Regions from separate parts of the Lysinibacillus sp. NPDC056959 genome, predicted to be linked through region 4. Evidence: riboswitches for the same ligand, from Rfam matches in the RefSeq annotation. Region 4 holds a riboswitch; each other region holds the start of a gene.
What was found. Region 4 has a riboswitch for cobalamin ahead of ACFTQ7_RS02910 (energy-coupling factor ABC transporter permease). Riboswitches for the same ligand answer to the same signal wherever they lie in the genome.
Positions count from the first base shown of each region.

Region 1 (4,314 bases), on a different contig from region 4:
ACTTTTTGTTGATTGAAGAACGCCATATCTTCTACCTTTGCATGAAAAGGGCGTACCTTTTCTTCTATTTTAGCAGCTAATGCTAGTGTTTCTTCTGATAAATTGGTTGTAAAAGTCATTATGTTCTTCTCCATTTCACATTTGTTCAAATCTTATCTTAACAATTTGTGAGCTTGCCTGCAAAAATTGCTTGCGTTTCTAATTGCATTGAGGCACTAATTAGGCGCTAAGTTAAATTACAAACTATATCTATTTATTTCTGCTATAATTAGATATTTAATTAGGTATGTTGATTGACCATTTTTATACATCCGAATTAATTCAAAGAGGCTGATTTCCGCTGCGGGCGAGCGTCAAGTCGCTTCCTTCGCTGCGCTCCGTACAAGGTCTCGTCTGCTTCGCTTTTCCCGCGGGAGTCGAGTAACCCTACGCTACAATCAGTTAGAATGGGAATATACTAGCAAAATAGAAACAAAAAATCCTTTATCGCTCAATAATAAACCTATTTTTTCCCAATCAACACTCTCGATATTTAATATCTGATAATTCCAAATCATAAGTCTATACTTTTCTTTGCAAAAACTTCTAGATACAAAAAGGTAACTTTAAAGTTTTCTACTATGTAATCTACAACAACATGAAATGATTGTTTCACATAAGGGGTGAAAGGGTTGGCTTGGGAGGTTTTTAGTATCATTGGAACAATTGCCTTTGCTATTTCCGGGGCAATAATTGCAATGGAGGAAGAATACGATTTATTCGGTGTCTATATACTCGGTATCGTAACTGCTTTTGGTGGTGGAGCTATACGAAATCTACTCATAGGTTTACCTGTAACAACACTGTGGGGGCAAGATATGATGTTCCAAATTGCCATTGCAGCTATTACGTTATTTTTCATATTTCCGCACCGACTTATTCAGCATTGGCATCGCTGGGGTAATTTCACCGATGCTATTGGATTATCGGCATTCGCGATTCAAGGTGCTCTCTATGCTGTGAAGCTCGACATGCCTATTAGTGCGGTTATTGTAGCTGCTGTCTTAACAGGGTCAGGTGGTGGAATTGTTCGAGATTTATTAGCTAGACGACAACCATTAGTCCTCCGTGATGAAATTTATGGTGTTTGGGCAGCACTAGCCGGGCTTATTATCGGACTTCAACTATTTTCAGGGGATACCTTTTTATATGTATTATTTGGTGTGATCACAATACTAAGAATACTTTCATATATGAAGAAATGGCGTTTACCGTTACGGAGGTTGAGTCGGGCATAGCTATATCGTTGCATATTAACAAGCCCAAATATCAGATTTGGGCTTGTTTTGAATTGTTCTTATTTTCACAAACGCCGTGCATCCACAGCAGCGACAATAAGCACCTAAAGATTAATAGATCTACTTTTTCAACAGTAGCATAGCTTCCTCTAATGTAGTCATGTTTTTCATCATAGAGCTTGCTGCATCCAAAATAGGAAAGGCTAAAGCTGCACCAGAGCCCTCTCCTAATCGCATATTCATTTGTAGCATCGGTTCAATTCCGAGCATTTCAGCGGCAATTTTTGCACCTGGTTCTTCAGAGGCATGAGAAGGAATAATATAGTCTTTGACGTTTGGCTCAAGTTCGTATGCAATAAGAGCTGCAATAGTAGAAATAAAGCCATCAATAACAACTGGTTTTCGATGTGCGGCGGCAGCAAGTATCACTCCTGCCATAGCGCCTATTTCTAGCCCTCCAACTTTTGCAAGAATATTAATAGCATCATGGCGATTTGGTTTATTTAATGCAATAGCATTGTAAATAACCTCTACTTTATGTGCAATCCCTCCTGGTCCAACTCCTGCACCGAAGCCTGTCACTTCATTCGGATGACACTCATGAAGAACCGATAATATAGCAGCACTAGGTGTTGTATTACCGATACCCATTTCACCTGTCCCGAGCACATTTATCCCTTTTTTAATTTCTTCCGTAGCTACTTCAATTCCTACTTCAATGGATTGAATGGCTTCTTCCCTTGACATAGCAGGTCCTTTTGCCATATTGTCCGTACCATATTTAATCTTTTTAATGATAACACCAGCATCGCTTGGAATATCCTCTTTAACGCCAACGTCTACCGTGACAATTTTTGCATCTGTGATTTTTGCGATAGCACAGACACCAGTTCCGCCTCTAGGAAAATTTAATGTTTGGAAGACCGTCACATTTTGTGGGTTCGGTGTCACTCCTTCATCACAGACACCATGATCCGCGGCACAGACAATAATTGCTTTATTATCAATTGTAGGATATAGTTCACCTGTAATACCAGATAGTTGCACAGCTAGAGTTTCCAGCTTTCCCAGACTACTAGGTGGCTTGCAAAGTGCATCTATGCGTTCTCTTGCCTGCCCCATCATTTTGTGGTCGGCACTTTGAATGTTGTGGATCGTTTGTTGTAATAATTGCATGAAAATTTCCCCTTTCTTTTTTGCCCTCGTTACTCGAAGAATGATTTAGAGAAAAAAATAAAAAGCCTGTAGTTTATCCATAACAAATAAACTACAGACTTTTCCATCGTCTATATAATACGAAGCAGATAGGCAGGTCTCCTGGCTCAATTTCAACATTTCATAGAACCTTCCCAGAACGATGCTAGTGGCATTCTCTATGAAACTCCCTTTTACAGTGGTGGGACCGCTAAAGTTTTTCACTTTATTCCCTATTCTCCCGCAGTGGGCACCTAACGCTTTTATGCAATTACTTTAAATCTACGGCAAAGCGCTCATTGTGTCAACATTTTAAATTTTCAAGCTTCATTGTTTTTTAAGTAAATAGATATGCTTAATTATTCATATTTAAAAACTTTAACACAAAATACTAAAGTAATTACTGCTATAGCAGTTACTACTGAAAGTTCAGTCAGTTTTTGATCTTATGAAAGGCTAATTCACACTGCTAATAATTAATTCACTAGTAATAACGTTAACACTAATATAAACGCAGTATAAAAGCACTCATCCTTACATAATAGTTTGGATTTTAAGAAATGGATATTAGGTGGTGTTTTGTTGAAGAAAGACATGATAAAAGTGATTTCTGTTTTTGGTATAGGTGCTATTTTAGTTTTATTGGTTCCTTTTCTCTTTAATTGTTTTTTATAGTACTTCAGTAAGCAAAAATAAGAAGCCTTTTATTCGAAATGGATTCTTTTTATTTATCTTAAAATGTAGGCTAAAGAAGTGCTTTTAATTAAACTTTATTCCAAGCCTAAGTAGTTATTAATGGTTACTAAAAAACTACATACTGAAATCTTTCGAGTAACCAATATCTTTAGGACGTTGCTTCAAAATGAAGTGAAACTATTCCCTACAATCATTCAGAAGTTATAGTTCTACATATCTCTAACAAAGTATAATTAATATAAAAATAGGTCTGCTTAAGTTGTAAACAGACATTTTTTCCAGGGATTTTCCTTCGCCAATAAGAGTGAATCAAAAGAATCTTTTAACACTTCGAATAACCAAATAAACTAATGTACGCGAATTCAGGTTCCTGAGGGCTGGGAATTTGAGCCCATGCTGAATCGTCTCCAAAGAAAATTGATTCATATCGCGCCTACCCAACCATAATCCATTTTTTCAGGAAATCCCTAATCGTTCACAAGTAACGGATGCAATTAAGTTTCTTCTTTCCTAAAATTATAGAAAGGAAAGTAATTTTTTGATGTATGTCTATTGAATAGAAATATGCTGATGACTAAAATGAAAAATAACTACATTTCAAACTTAGCCTTCATTTTGCTTTTTCCTAATCTCAACAATGTTCTTCCAGATTGCCCTATCAACTTTGGCAAAACTACGAATGCTAGGCGTTGTATTTACTTCAAATAATATAGGTTTTCCTTCAAGATTTATTCCAAAATCAATGCCATATTCTCTACAAGGAAAGTGGGATGCTATTACTTCAGCTGCTAAAATTGAATCTTCTTTTAGAGAATCTATTGTTTGATCTTTCTTTGTATTATCCATCATCAAATAACCTGATAATAATTCCTCAATCGATATTGCTTTAGAACCCCGATTTGAATTGACAATCCCATGATCCTCAGTTGCAACCCTTCCGTAAATTCCACCAATTACCCATTTTCCCTTTAGATTTTGAACATGAACACGAATAGATATTGAATCCCCATCAGGGGTGAGACTTTTGACCCCTTCCTGTATAATATAATTTCCGCTTAATCTACCGTGTTTCTCATATGGATGTAGAACTTGGTGGAAATCCTCAATTGCTGCTACACATTTACTTATTTCTTCACCTTGCATGGTA
Region 1 is NZ_JBHURE010000041.1:12,969-17,282, reverse strand. Features, by position in the region: gene ACFTQ7_RS23945 (methionine gamma-lyase family protein) at 1-119, opposite strand, end outside; gene ACFTQ7_RS23940 (trimeric intracellular cation channel family protein) at 672-1,277, shown strand; gene cobT (nicotinate-nucleotide--dimethylbenzimidazole phosphoribosyltransferase) at 1,398-2,453, opposite strand; cobalamin riboswitch at 2,568-2,744, opposite strand; gene ACFTQ7_RS23930 (YheC/YheD family protein) at 3,771-4,314, opposite strand, start outside.
Region 1: another riboswitch for cobalamin. It lies ahead of cobT (nicotinate-nucleotide--dimethylbenzimidazole phosphoribosyltransferase); the one in region 4 lies ahead of ACFTQ7_RS02910 (energy-coupling factor ABC transporter permease).

Region 2 (4,314 bases), on a different contig from region 4:
ATACACTGATAATAGATAATATGCATACAATCCTATCAAATATGGAATTTTTATAAAGAGCACTTATTATACCTAGAGGAATACTAAAGCAAATAATACATACAAATGCAGCTAGGGCTAATTCAAAAGTTGCCGGTAGTTTTTCAAATATTTCTTGAGAAACGGGTAATTTACTCACAAATGATGTACCAAAATCGAAGTGCAGCACACCTTTTAGCCATATAAAATATTGAATAAACAAAGGCTGATCAGTGCCTAATTCCGATCGTAGCGTCTGTATTGCTTCTGCTGTCGGGGCGACTCCTGACAGTCTAAGTATGACCTCCGCTGGCTCTACTGGCACAAAACGAATAAATAAAAAGGTCATTATTGAAACCCCTAGTAAAACAAATGGTAATGTAATCACTCGTTTTAGACAAAAAAGCCAAGTTGATTCGTACATTTCTTTCATCACTTCCCAAGTCTTCATAGTGCAAAAAGAGAGGAGTCATAGTAGACCCACTCTCTTCTCTTTCTCTTACTTTAAATCCATTTGAGCATATGGAATATCGTATTCAGATGCACGAGGATTAATATCTTTCATATGTTTATGGTAAATAACGTTATTCGTTTCATATGAAATTGGATAAAATAATGCTTGGTCATGGAACATTGTTAAAATATCTTTATACAATTGCACACGTTCCACTTCATTTGTACCAATTAATAGTTGATGTATTTTACCATCAATTTGTGCTGCGTTATCTAAGCCTAATTTCGCTTCATAAACGCCATTTGCATTCGGTGTTGCTGATTCATTTGCGAAGCTGTGTGGGTCTGTTGGTGGACCATTTGTGCGCCAGAAATTAATATCTACTTGATTATCCATTAATTTTTGGAGCCCTACCATTACATCAGCGCCTTCAAGGTTTAATTGGACGCCTAATTTTGCTAATTCCCCTTGCATTAATTCTGCCATTGGTTTTTGGATAGCATCTGTTGCAATATAAATTAAATCTAATTGAAGAGGTTGCCCATTTTTAGAACGGATTTTATCACCATTTTTTAATGTCCAACCTGCTTCATCTAATAACTGCTCGGCTTTTTCTGGATTAAAGTGTATTGGTTTTAAATCAATATTGGCATATGGAATTGCATCCCAAAACAGTGTATTGGCAACTTTTTCTGTACCATGTGTTATACTTTCAACCATTTGTTCTTTATTAACAGCGAATTGAATAGCCTGACGTACTTTTAATTCTGCTAAAGGACCAGATTGAGTATTAAAAAGTAATGCACGTGTAGATAAAGGTTCAGATACAGCCGTTTTATATTGATCGCTGTCTTTTAAGAAAGTGTAGTTATCTAAGCTAATAATGCCTCGACCATAAATTAAGTCTAATTCCTCGTTTTCGAAAGCTAGTGAAATAGATTCTGAATCAGGTATAATTTTCACTTTTACTTTGTCAACTAGTGGCTTTTCACCCCAATAATGCTCATTTCGGCTAAAAAGTGCATATTGATCTTTTTTGTATTCGGTTAATACCCATGGACCTGTTCCAACCGAAGCTTTAATACCTTTATTAGTTGTATCTCCCTCTGGGAATCCGTTATCCCCTAAAAAGCGAAAAGGTCGCACAAAAGCAAGTTCATTTAATACAGGGTAATAGGGCGCATCTAATTGTAGACGAATTGTATAGTTATCTTCTTTCACAACATCTACAATATGATTCACCATCCCCATCCAAGAGTGTGTATCACGATCTGCTAAAACTGCATTAAAATTACGAATAACATTATCTGCATTAAAGGCTGTCCCATCAGAGTATTTTACATCTTGTCTAAGATGAAATATGTATGCTGTTTTATCCTCAGAAAATTCCCAACTCTCCGCTAATTTCGGCGATATTGTCCCGTCATCGTTATATTCTACCAATGATTCATACACCATTGCTTGCGCAGTCATTTGGTTTGGTAAATAGGTATGCGGATTTAAAGGCCCTATATCTAGCGGCCAGCCAACTGTTATCATTTTTCCTTCGCTAGAAGTTTTACTTCCATTACTTTCATTCGAGCTTGAACAGCCTGTTAAAATGGTTAACATCAGTATTAGAATGAAAGGTAATAATTTTTTAAAAAATATCATTATGATTGCTCCTGTCTATTCTTGGGTGTTAGAAATATATATGTCTCTCCACTATACTTCAAACTTGAAACTCAAAGTTATCGTCATTACTATGCTCTCGCTTTATTTGCACCTTACTTTGATATAAATTTCTAAGATTAGAAAATTGCATAAAAAAAATCCTTATTCCACTTGAATAAGGATAGAAAAACTCATTATTAAAAGCCTTCCATCCATCTCCCTATCTTTCGTAGATCTACAATGAATCTTACTACAAGCAGGCATTCTGGCTTATGAATCTTCATTTTGCTTCACCTTCCCAAGTACTTACTCAGTGGTATTTGAAACAAAACTCCTCATTTACAGTTGCGGGACAGCATGGGATTTACACCCATTTTCCTTTAAATTATGTGAAAAAGTTTTTTCACTCAAACTTGTAATGATACATATTAAATTAGTATTAAACATAACACGCTGCAAAGACACACGTCAATTTTATTTTCTGAATATAATAAAGTTTTAAGATTTTTAAACATAGTTATTTATATTTATTCCGCCAAAAAAGCCATCATAGTGAGATGGCTACATTTCTATCGTTGATGTTTTTTTAACAATGATTCTGTAAAAGCTCTAGATTGTCCCTTGGGAATACTAACTGTTTGCCACTCAGAGCCCTTTATTTGCTTAGCGATGTAAACGATTTGACCGACATGTTGTGAATAATGAGACATTTGTCTTTCAATCGCATCTATCACGGAATGCCGTTCTCCTCTTATCGTTACACCCCCTTGTAAATCAGCTTCCGTTAAACCATGTAACGCATCTAAAAATACTTGCCAGCCCTTTTCCCATACTGTCATAACCTCTTCTTTTGTCTGAAGGCTATCCGTAAATTCATCATCACGATTTCTCGTTGCTTTCTCACCATCTGTCGTTAAGAAGTCCGTCCATCTCGATATCATATTTCCACTAATATGTTTTACAATCACTGCGATACTGTTTGAATCTTCATTATACGCCCAGTGCAATTGGGTCTCTTCTAGTTGGTTGAGTGTTTTATCGCCTAGCTCTTTGACACTTCTAAATCTTGTTTTGACAACATTTAAATACATTCGCGCTACCGTCATTGTTGAACCCCCCCCGTCCCTTTTCAACTATTTTAATATAAACAGAATACAATGTGCTATTTTGGTAACTAGTTGTTGCCTAAAATAAACCGATACTCACTAGGGGTTCTTCATCACTACTGATTGCTAGCCTTCACCAATCGAGCTTTCCCAGGCAGTTTTTCTTCCACCTTACTTCTTTGCATTCGCTGAATGTATGTGCGGGATAAATTCCCTTGCAAGAGCAACCATTTTTTCTTGTGCTTCCTGTTGATCACCATTTAATTGATAGCCTATTTGATATACATAGCCATTATAATACGTAAAAAACTCATTGGCTCTTGTACTCATTTGATAAATGCGCTTGCCTGCCGCATCAAAATTATAGTATACATACGCGAAACCTTGATCTGGTGTCATCGCTCGAAAATATAAAGGATTCATGAAATTCAAACCTATATTCGTGATTTCCCCTGAAAAATCCTGACTATCCGTAACTTTATAGTATACTAAAGGATTATGATCCACATTTATTACCGTAAAATTAATATATTGACGATCCACTCCAGTGAGAGACTTTTGTTTAAAACTAAATTGAAATTGCTTTTGCAGACTACCATCTTGCATATCTGATGTTACCGCATAGACCTCTTGTATATTTGATTTAAATGGAAGAGTTTCTGGGTCTATTAGATGGACAGCATCCCCCATAGTAGCCGCTACTGTTTGCATAGCCTCGAAGCCCTGAAGCGGCGCATAAAATTTGATATTTTCACGGTGATGTAATTGATCTGCTATTGGAAAATACTGACTGAACGTTGTCTCTGTTCCTTCAACTTCTGTTTGAAATAAATCGGTGAATGATTGTTTTTCTTCTTCATGAAGTATTTCTGTCGTTAAATGGTCAATCGGTTTCGAAGCTTGCCATGCAATAAATAGTAAGATAGAGCATGTCATCATGATGGCCAGTGCACGATACGGCCAAAGTTGCTTTGATGGATACGGATCTTCCTGAATTTGTTGTTGAACCTTTTGAATGATTGCTTCTTTATGTGCTGAGACATCCTTCAACACATGCATTGTATGCTTATCCATGGAAAAGTA
Region 2 is NZ_JBHURE010000012.1:55,726-60,039, forward strand. Features, by position in the region: gene nikB (nickel ABC transporter permease) at 1-469, opposite strand, end outside; gene nikA (nickel ABC transporter substrate-binding protein) at 518-2,125, opposite strand; cobalamin riboswitch at 2,364-2,557, opposite strand; gene ACFTQ7_RS14685 (DUF1572 family protein) at 2,695-3,231, opposite strand; gene ACFTQ7_RS14690 (hypothetical protein) at 3,403-4,305, opposite strand; gene ACFTQ7_RS14695 (RNA polymerase sigma factor) at 4,298-4,314, opposite strand, start outside.
Region 2: another riboswitch for cobalamin. It lies ahead of nikA (nickel ABC transporter substrate-binding protein); the one in region 4 lies ahead of ACFTQ7_RS02910 (energy-coupling factor ABC transporter permease).

Region 3 (4,314 bases), on a different contig from region 4:
CAGGAAAAGGCCTTTCTATGTTTTACTGGGTCTGCCTTAAAAGATAGTGGAATAAAGGAATTCCTAACACAGCTCCCCCTCCTTACAGAGACACAATTTAATAACAACGCTCCGTTTCAAGGTGAGGTGTTTAAAATTCGTCATGATGGACATCAACGCTTAACTTTTATCAAATCTTTGCAAGGAACGTTACATGTCCGTGATGAACTTTCATTTGGAGACGTGACTGAAAAAGTGACGGAGATTCGACTATACAATGGCAACCGGTATGAAACTACTCAAAAGATAGAGGCTGGGGAGATTTTCGCAGTAAAAGGGATTAGTCAAGCAAACATCGGCGATATTATTGGTTCTTCGAATAATTCTCAGCCCTTTGAGTTAGTACCGACTTTACAGGCAAAAGTACATTATGAAGGCACTCAGCATATAAAGGACGTGTTAAAAACTTTCCGTATTCTTGAAGCAGAAGAACCTTCATTACGTGTGCTATGGCATGAAAAATTCCAAGAAATTCATGTTCATATTATGGGTGTCATCCAACTCGAGGTTCTTATCGAAGTGCTTCATGAACGGTTCTCGCTAGACATTTCATTTAGCGAACCACAGATTTTGTATATGGAAACGATTACCACAACGGTAACAGGTTACGGTCATTTCGAGCCATTAAAGCATTACGCAGAAGTCCATTTATTGATGGAGCCAAATACACGCGGCACCGGCAATACATTTGTCAATGCATGCCACGCCGATGATTTATCAGTTGGACATCAACGACTCATTGAAAAACATTTATTCGAGCGCGATCATCATGGGCTGTTAACCAGTTTTCCCGTTACAGATATTCGCTTCACGCTCTTAACAGGACGCGCACATAATAAACATACTGAAGGTGGCGATTTCCGTGAAGCAACATTCCGTGCATTACGGCAAGGGCTCGAACAAGCAGAAAATATATTACTAGAGCCGTACTACCGCTTTAAACTTAAAGCTCCTAGTGATTTCATCGGCCGCATGATGACGGACATTCAGCAAGCTGCTGGTACATTTGACGCACCAATCATAACTGAACATGACGCGATTGTAACCGGCCGGGCCCCTGTCTCAACATTTATGAGCTACAGTACAACCTTTGCCGCCTACACCAATGGGAAAGGCGTACTTTCCCTACAATTTGATGGCTACGATACATGTCACAATACAGAAGAAATTATTGCGCAAATAAGCTACGATAAGAACGCCGATCCCGACTATACATCCTCTAGTATTTTTTGCGCAAAAGGCAAGGGCTACTCCGTTCCATGGCACGAAGCACAAGCAGCAATGCATTGTATTGACTAAATTCATAAAAACAGGACATGATTTGTTAGATCAATGTCCTGTTTTCTTATGTTTCATGAAGAGTTACTATACTTTTGTGAGTAATCTTGCTTCGCGCGGGTATTTACCTTCCTTCCGCGGGTATTTGCCTTTCTTCCGCGGGTATTCCCCTTCCTTCTGCGGGTATTTGCCTTTCTTCCGCGGGTATTCCCCTTCCTTCTGCGGGTATTTGCCTTTCTTTCGCGGGTATTTACCTTCCTTCCGCGGGTATTCTTGCTTCGCCCGGGTATCTACCCTATACTGACAACTCCATTCTACTACCTTGCCAGGCATATACCTTCACCTCGGGGTATTGAAATTCATCCCGCACATTTTTAATTTACTAAGCTTGTATCGTTTTCTGTCCCTGTTTATTAATAAGATATGAAGATTCCACCACAACGTAGCTATAGGATTGTGAGAAATCCATTAAAACTTTGCCAGGTCGACTTTTCAAAAGTTGTAAATTATCAATCAGTTCAAGCAATAGTTCATGACCTTTTCCACGTGGGTGCCAGTTTAAATGATTATCATTTAGTTCCTTCACAGCTTTTAGAAATTGATGATACTCTCGCTCTATAAAATTGATTAGTTGTTTATTTTTATAAACTACTCGTGATAAATCCTCTACATATACTTCATAAAAGCGCATCACTATCGAGCACAATAAATCATTGACCCGAGCGGCACTTAGTATTGGCTTAGGGGCTTGGGAAAGTCGCTCTAGATTTGGTTTTGCACGCGTCGAATCGATACGTGTAATTAAATGAAAATGTTCACCATTAACATCGTACACAATTGGATTTGTCGGCATATACATCATAAAATCATTTGTTTTTGTTTTAAGTTGATCTGTAATAATTGCTTTTGCAAAAAGGTGGCCATGAAAACTTTCATTTTGAATCCAAATAATATCTTTGTTATATAAAATTTGATCAAACAATCGTTCATTACTAATAAGATTGCTAGCTATTAATTGATCGACAAGGGATTCTACAACCATTCTTGTTGTAGCTTTCTTGGCAATTTCAGTGCGTGGCTGCTTACAAATTTTCATTTCTACATATTGCGAATCCTGTGCTGTACTTACATGAATATTCGTCATCATTGCATCCTCTTTTCGTACATATTTTTCAAAACGGAAGTCTTCTTTTACATAAAAAAAGGATTTCCTACAACTAGAGGAAATCCTTCATTCTATCTTTTTCATTCATCACATAATGTCAAATGATACCCAAGCATAAAAGAATTGCCTTGAAAGCGATTACCTTCTTTTTGGGCGTTTGACGTACGGTGACGAACAGAGCATTCTGTTTTGTCAATATGCCACCTCCTATTCCTCGTAGGGTTATGGTGTGTACTCATAATAGGCAGGTATCCTGACTCATGGTCATCACTACTTTTCACCTTCCCGTCGTTAAACAGTGGTATATGAAAAGTCGCTCACATTTACAGTTGCGGGACAGTGTCGGATTTGCACCGACTTCCCTTTTAAGCGTTATCAAGAGATAAACGCACCTATTATTTATTAATATTAAATTGTAATTTAACACACTAATACATGTAGAGTAGATATTCCTTTTGTATTTCTGGTTTAAATTGTAATATGTATTCTAGTATTTGTCAAAAGACAAAAAAGGGCTATCCCAAATTAATGAGATAACCCTATTAATTATTCTAATTTTCCCAAACCTGACCTCCATAATTGGTCGGTGAGGTCAATTTGCAAGGTTATCATTTGGACAAACTGTAAGGCAAAAATTAACGCGGGTGTGAATCTGCGTACCTGTTTTGGGTACGGCTATTGCATTCTACCAATGATAGAACAAAATGCGGAACGCCCTTCCTCAATAAGTAGTTTACATGCAAATTCACATTGAACTTGTGAAGTGTAATGTCCCGACTGAATACGGTAACCATCCTTCTCATTACCGAACACCTCACCATATCCGAGGTATTTCTGTGACAATAATAATTGTAAGCGTGTGTTTGCTTCTGCTCTTGTCTTGAATGGCGCTGTATGAATACGGAAGAACTTAGCACCTTTCGGAACATCAGTAAAAAGAGTTGGAAAGCAATCTATATAATAAATTCAGTCGTATCAAGGGTTTGGAGTATATTTGTGAAAATACATAATTAATAATGCTAGAAATATTAGTTCTAAGCAAATTATAGTGAGTGAAGTCTATTTAGATTTTTTATGTTCATTGTTCGAGATATGAGTTATTATATAAACATTGCTTTCTATTAATTAGGAGTTGTTTTGTGTGAAAGATAATCTTAAGAAATATGTTATTTTATCCCTAACCATAGTATTTTCGGTATTTACGGCACTGTATTTATATGATAAATATCAAGAATATCAATTTGATAAGGGCATTGCAGATGAAAATGAAAAAAAATTAGAGCAAGAAAGGGAAAGATTTCTGAATAAAGTGAAGGTTGAATTTAAAAGGGATACTTCTTTTGATACATTTGCTGTTGAAATTACAAATTTTAATGACAGAACTATTCATGGATATATAGAAGTCACAATTCTCGATAAAAATGAAGAAGTATTATGGGAAGAATTAGTTTTCATTCCAGAAGATGGAATAAAAAGTGGGGATACGTATAGATACGTAAAGGATTATGATTCAGTTGAAAATGCTGATTCAGTTAAATTCGAAAAATCGGTTTATTAGTTAATTGCACATCATACATATCAAACACGCTACCTATCATGGTTTGCGTGTTTTTTGTTTTGTATAGACAATACTAATTTAAATGTTAACGTTTATTAATAATATTTATTATATAAAGGTTAACTTTTTAGTATAACTTATATTTTTTTAAAAAAGATAATTAAAACCATTCCCATAAATACGGAACTTATTAACCTTCTTACCAGTCAATGAACCGTCTGTATTATCTGCTAAAACTTTATATTTTACTTTGCCATCTGCAATAGTAATATCT
Region 3 is NZ_JBHURE010000006.1:37,573-41,886, reverse strand. Features, by position in the region: gene ACFTQ7_RS09410 (GTP-binding protein) at 1-1,338, shown strand, start outside; gene ACFTQ7_RS09405 (hypothetical protein) at 1,700-2,464, opposite strand; cobalamin riboswitch at 2,709-2,893, opposite strand; gene ACFTQ7_RS09400 (SPOR domain-containing protein) at 3,158-3,439, opposite strand; gene ACFTQ7_RS09395 (hypothetical protein) at 3,624-4,040, shown strand; gene ACFTQ7_RS09390 (hypothetical protein) at 4,188-4,314, opposite strand, start outside.
Region 3: another riboswitch for cobalamin. It lies ahead of ACFTQ7_RS09405 (hypothetical protein); the one in region 4 lies ahead of ACFTQ7_RS02910 (energy-coupling factor ABC transporter permease).

Region 4 (4,314 bases):
TTCAGCAAAGGCAGAAGCAGCAGGAACCATTAGTGCAGCAGACGCTACTAGAGCGACTGATTTTTTCTTCCAGTTTTTCAACTGTTTTCCCTCCTTGGGTGTATTAAATATTTGGGCAATCTCTACTATTACGAATAAGTAATAGAAAAGTTTCATAAATGAGGATATATTTTTCTCAGTTTCCAATCTATATTTTACCATTATGTTCTGCCCGTCGTAAAGAATTGGTAGAAAGTAGATGGAATCCCCATAGGATCACTAAAGTAAAATTCACATCCTTCCAGATAGCAGCTGCCATTCCTACTCGAATGAAAGAGTAGTAGAATGTATTAGCCACAATAAATTTCAACTATGGACAAATTGTCTTAAAGCTGCTCTATAAGTCTATGTAAATCTTCCTTAGAACGAGGCATTTTGATGTTTTTCTCAAATAGTTTTTTGTTTTGTAAAGCAGTGGCCATTTCGAAGACCCATGGGCGTTCAAGATGGGCTCTTTCAAGTAAATCATCTTGAAAGAACAGTTCTACGGGATCCCCATTAAAAATAATTCTCCCAGCTTCCATGACGACTATTTGATCTGCCCATTCATAGGCTAACGGGATATCATGAGTCGCCAGTAAAATGGTTCGTTCGCCGTTTTCTAACGTAGCTAAATATTGTAAAACTTGTGCACTATAATAATTATCTAATCCAGCGGTCGGTTCATCTAATAATAAAACAGAAGGTTCCATTGCTAGCACTCCTGCCATTGCGACACGTTTTTTCTGTCCAACACTTAAAAAATGTATCGGTTTATCGAGCAATGCTTCAACCTCGGTTTGAGCGATAGCCCAAGCAATTTTTTCTTCAATTATTTCAGTTGTCCAGCCAAGATTCAGAGGTCCAAACGCAATATCTTGTTTAACAGTGCCAGAAAAAAGCTGGTTGTCTGCATCCTGAAAAACAATACCAACCTGTTGACGTAATTCTTTTAATGCTTTTCTACTATAGTTGAGTGCTTTCCCTTGAAAGGATATACATCCAGCTGTAGGCTTCAAAATTCCATTTAAATGCTGAAATAATGTTGATTTTCCAGCACCATTATGACCAAGTAAAGCAATTTTTTTCCCTTTTGGAATTTGAAGTGTAATGTCTGTTAAAGCATGAGTTCCATCTGCATAAGCGTAAGATAAACGTGTTAATTCAAAGTATAAGTTTGTCATGAGAAAAAACCTCCATAAATGATGAGGAGTATAAAAATTGCAACAATACCTAGCCAATTTTTCGTGTTATAAGTAATCTCCTCCTGCCAATAGACCGTCTCGCCACCACGTGCTTCCATCGCATTGTTTAGTTCACGACTACGTTGGAACATCTCAACAAATAAAGCAACAATCAGCATGGAGACCGAGCGAAGCCACTGAATAGGGGAGCTGTACCCGAGACGAGCCTGCTGAGCAAGATGAATTTTTTGCATACTATCTAAAAAGATAAAAATAAAACGATACGTTAGTGCTACTAGCTCTACGAATAGAGTGGGCAGTCGCCATTGTCGCAGGACATAACAAATAGATTGGACTGATGTCGTAAGAATTAAAAAATACAAACAGCTTATACTGCCAAGTACGATGAAAAAAAGCTGTTGCGCTTTCACTAAGCTCGCAATGCCAACAAATAGTGTCCAATGATGAATAGAAATTGACCAAATAGTTGGAGGTACCGTGCTTGTTGTTGGCGCTATAGAAATTAAAATGGATGCTAGACTCGAAAGTAAAAAAAATCCGGGTAGCAATAGTAATTTTGCGTAATATTTAGCTGGGATTTTTGCACCTAAAATGATAAAAGCACTCATCACAATAAATGTAATGAGTGAGGTTCGTTCATCTCTCATGATAAGCGACAATAAAAGCAGTCCAAGGGAAAACGTCATTTTTTCTAGCGGATGAACAGACGCTAGTTTATTCATATAAGCATACTTATCAATGAGTAACATCGCTTACCCCTCTTTATGTTTACCGCGCATTAAGCCGATGAAATAGCCAATAAATCCGGCTCCAATAGCAGCTTGGAGTGCGAATAATAAGCTTTCTATTTCACCACTTGGTGGCTCCCATAAGCTTTCAAACCAAGGCTCGTAGTTAGCATCTATTTCACCAATTGCTGCCTCCGCTTCGCCATCAGCACCTTCAAAATCTGCGCCTTTTTGAATGAAGAGGGGGATGATTGCTAACAACACAACAATTGCTAAGAGCAGTAAATTTTTTTTCATGTTAGTGAGCCTCCTTTGCCGAGAAAACGCGTAAAGCTTTTAATTCGCTCACATTGTATTTTTTTAAGAAGTTCATAACGATCACTGTTAAAATGCCTTCGCTAACAGCAAGAGGAATTTGCGTGAACGCAAAAATACTAGCAAACTTTGTAAATGAAGCCATAAAGCCTCCGACTTCAGAAGGGAAGGCGAGAGCTAATTGTACAGAAGTGACAATATATGTACCTAAGTCACCAAGCATTGCTGCTAAAAAGACAGCTACTGAAAATGATAATCCCATTTTTTGAGAGCCCTTAAAAACATAATAAGCAATAATAGGACCAGCAATTGCCATAGAAAAGGCATTAGCACCTAAAGTCGTCAGCCCACCATGTGCTAAAAGCAAAGATTGGAATAATAATACAATTGTCCCGATAACGCTTATTGCTAATGGTCCAAAAAGAACTGTTCCAAGACCAACCCCTGTCGGATGTGAACAACTACCTGTTACAGATGGGATTTTTAAAGCTGATAGTACAAAGGCAAAGGCACCAGATAATCCTAAAATCATTTTTGTTTCAGGATTTTCATCAATAGTTTTACGAATAGAACGTAATCCTAAAATAATAAATGGAATGGATAAGACCCACCAAAAAATCGCCCATTCAATTGGCAAAAAGCCCTCCATAATGTGCATCGCAAATGCACGATCTGGCACGAATAAAAATGCCAATAAGAAATAACTAAGCTTCCAACCTGAGAATTTCAAAACCTCTCCTCCTCACATTAAAATAGTTAGAATTAGTATGCGATGAAATCAAAAAAGCACTTCTCCAATTGTGGAAAAGTGCATAGCTAAAAATGCAAATAAAATTCTAATTTGCTCAGCCGCATACCTATCCTCGTAGGTTCAAACGATCACATATTTTTCGGCAGGTCTCCTGGCTTTAGATCAACGTTTTATAGGCCTTCCCATCCTTTGGACAGTGACATTATCTATAAAACTCCCTAGTACAGTGGCGGGACCGCGCCGGACTTAAACCGGCTTCCCTTTTAAGCGAAATGATGAACAATTCGCACCGAAAAAAGATGAAGTTGTGATTTCACGACAAAGTGTAACATGATTTTCCATATATATGCTATACTTTTTAAGAAAAAATTTTTAATTGAGTGTCTATGTCGAAAATTTAGATAAATAGAAAAGAAATGTCATGTTTTTCATTAAAAAATTACTGAAAATGTCACAAATTTAGAAAGAAATATTGAAATTTTAAAAAAATAGGCTATGATAGAAACAGTTTTTAATTTTAAAAAAATAATAATTTCATATAAAACATTCATAAGTGCTTGAATATTTTCAAGATAATAGGGAAATCGGTGAGAATCCGATACAGCCCCCGCTACTGTAATAGCTGATGAAATCGCGGATGCCACTAGTGAGAACTAGGAAGGCGCGAAAGTAAAAGGAAGCTTAAGTCAGGAAACCTGCTTATGTGATGATACATGCAAACTTTTCGGAGGGAGAAGTTGAAGCGAGAACGAGTACCTGTATATATTCGTTTTTATTTGGCTTCTACTAAACCTTTACTCTTCGTCTAGAGTAAAGGTTTTTCTTTTTCCTAAAAGCAAATGAGGGGAGAAAAACTATGACAACTTGGAATTTAGAGGGGATGAAAACACATCTTTTTATATGCAATGGTAGTAGCTGTATGAAAAAAGATGCTGAGGACATTACTCAGGCAATTCGTGATGAAATACAGGTACTGGAACTTGATAAGGAAATACATACGACAAGGACTCGCTGTAATGGTAGGTGTAAAGATGCTTGTGTTGTCATTGCTTATCCTCAAGGGAATTGGTACCGCGTGCCGACAACAGAGCATGCGAAGGCACTCGTACAAGATTTAAATCATGAATCTTTACATAATGAGCATGTCTTTACTTTACGTGAAGGATCTTTACAGCGTACAGCACAAACAACAGCCATTAAAGGTATTGAAAAGGTGAAAGAGGGGTAACAAAATGGCGCAAAAAGGTAAGATTTTCGTAGTTGGCTTTGGCCCTGGAGACTTTAAACATATTACGAC
Region 4 is NZ_JBHURE010000002.1:171,242-175,555, reverse strand. Features, by position in the region: gene ACFTQ7_RS02930 (S8 family peptidase) at 1-81, opposite strand, end outside; gene ACFTQ7_RS02925 (energy-coupling factor ABC transporter ATP-binding protein) at 366-1,202, opposite strand; gene cbiQ (cobalt ECF transporter T component CbiQ) at 1,199-1,972, opposite strand; gene ACFTQ7_RS02915 (energy-coupling factor ABC transporter substrate-binding protein) at 1,976-2,248, opposite strand; gene ACFTQ7_RS02910 (energy-coupling factor ABC transporter permease) at 2,250-2,996, opposite strand; cobalamin riboswitch at 3,142-3,326, opposite strand; cobalamin riboswitch at 3,553-3,734, shown strand; gene ACFTQ7_RS02905 ((2Fe-2S) ferredoxin domain-containing protein) at 3,874-4,245, shown strand; gene cobJ (precorrin-3B C(17)-methyltransferase) at 4,250-4,314, shown strand, end outside.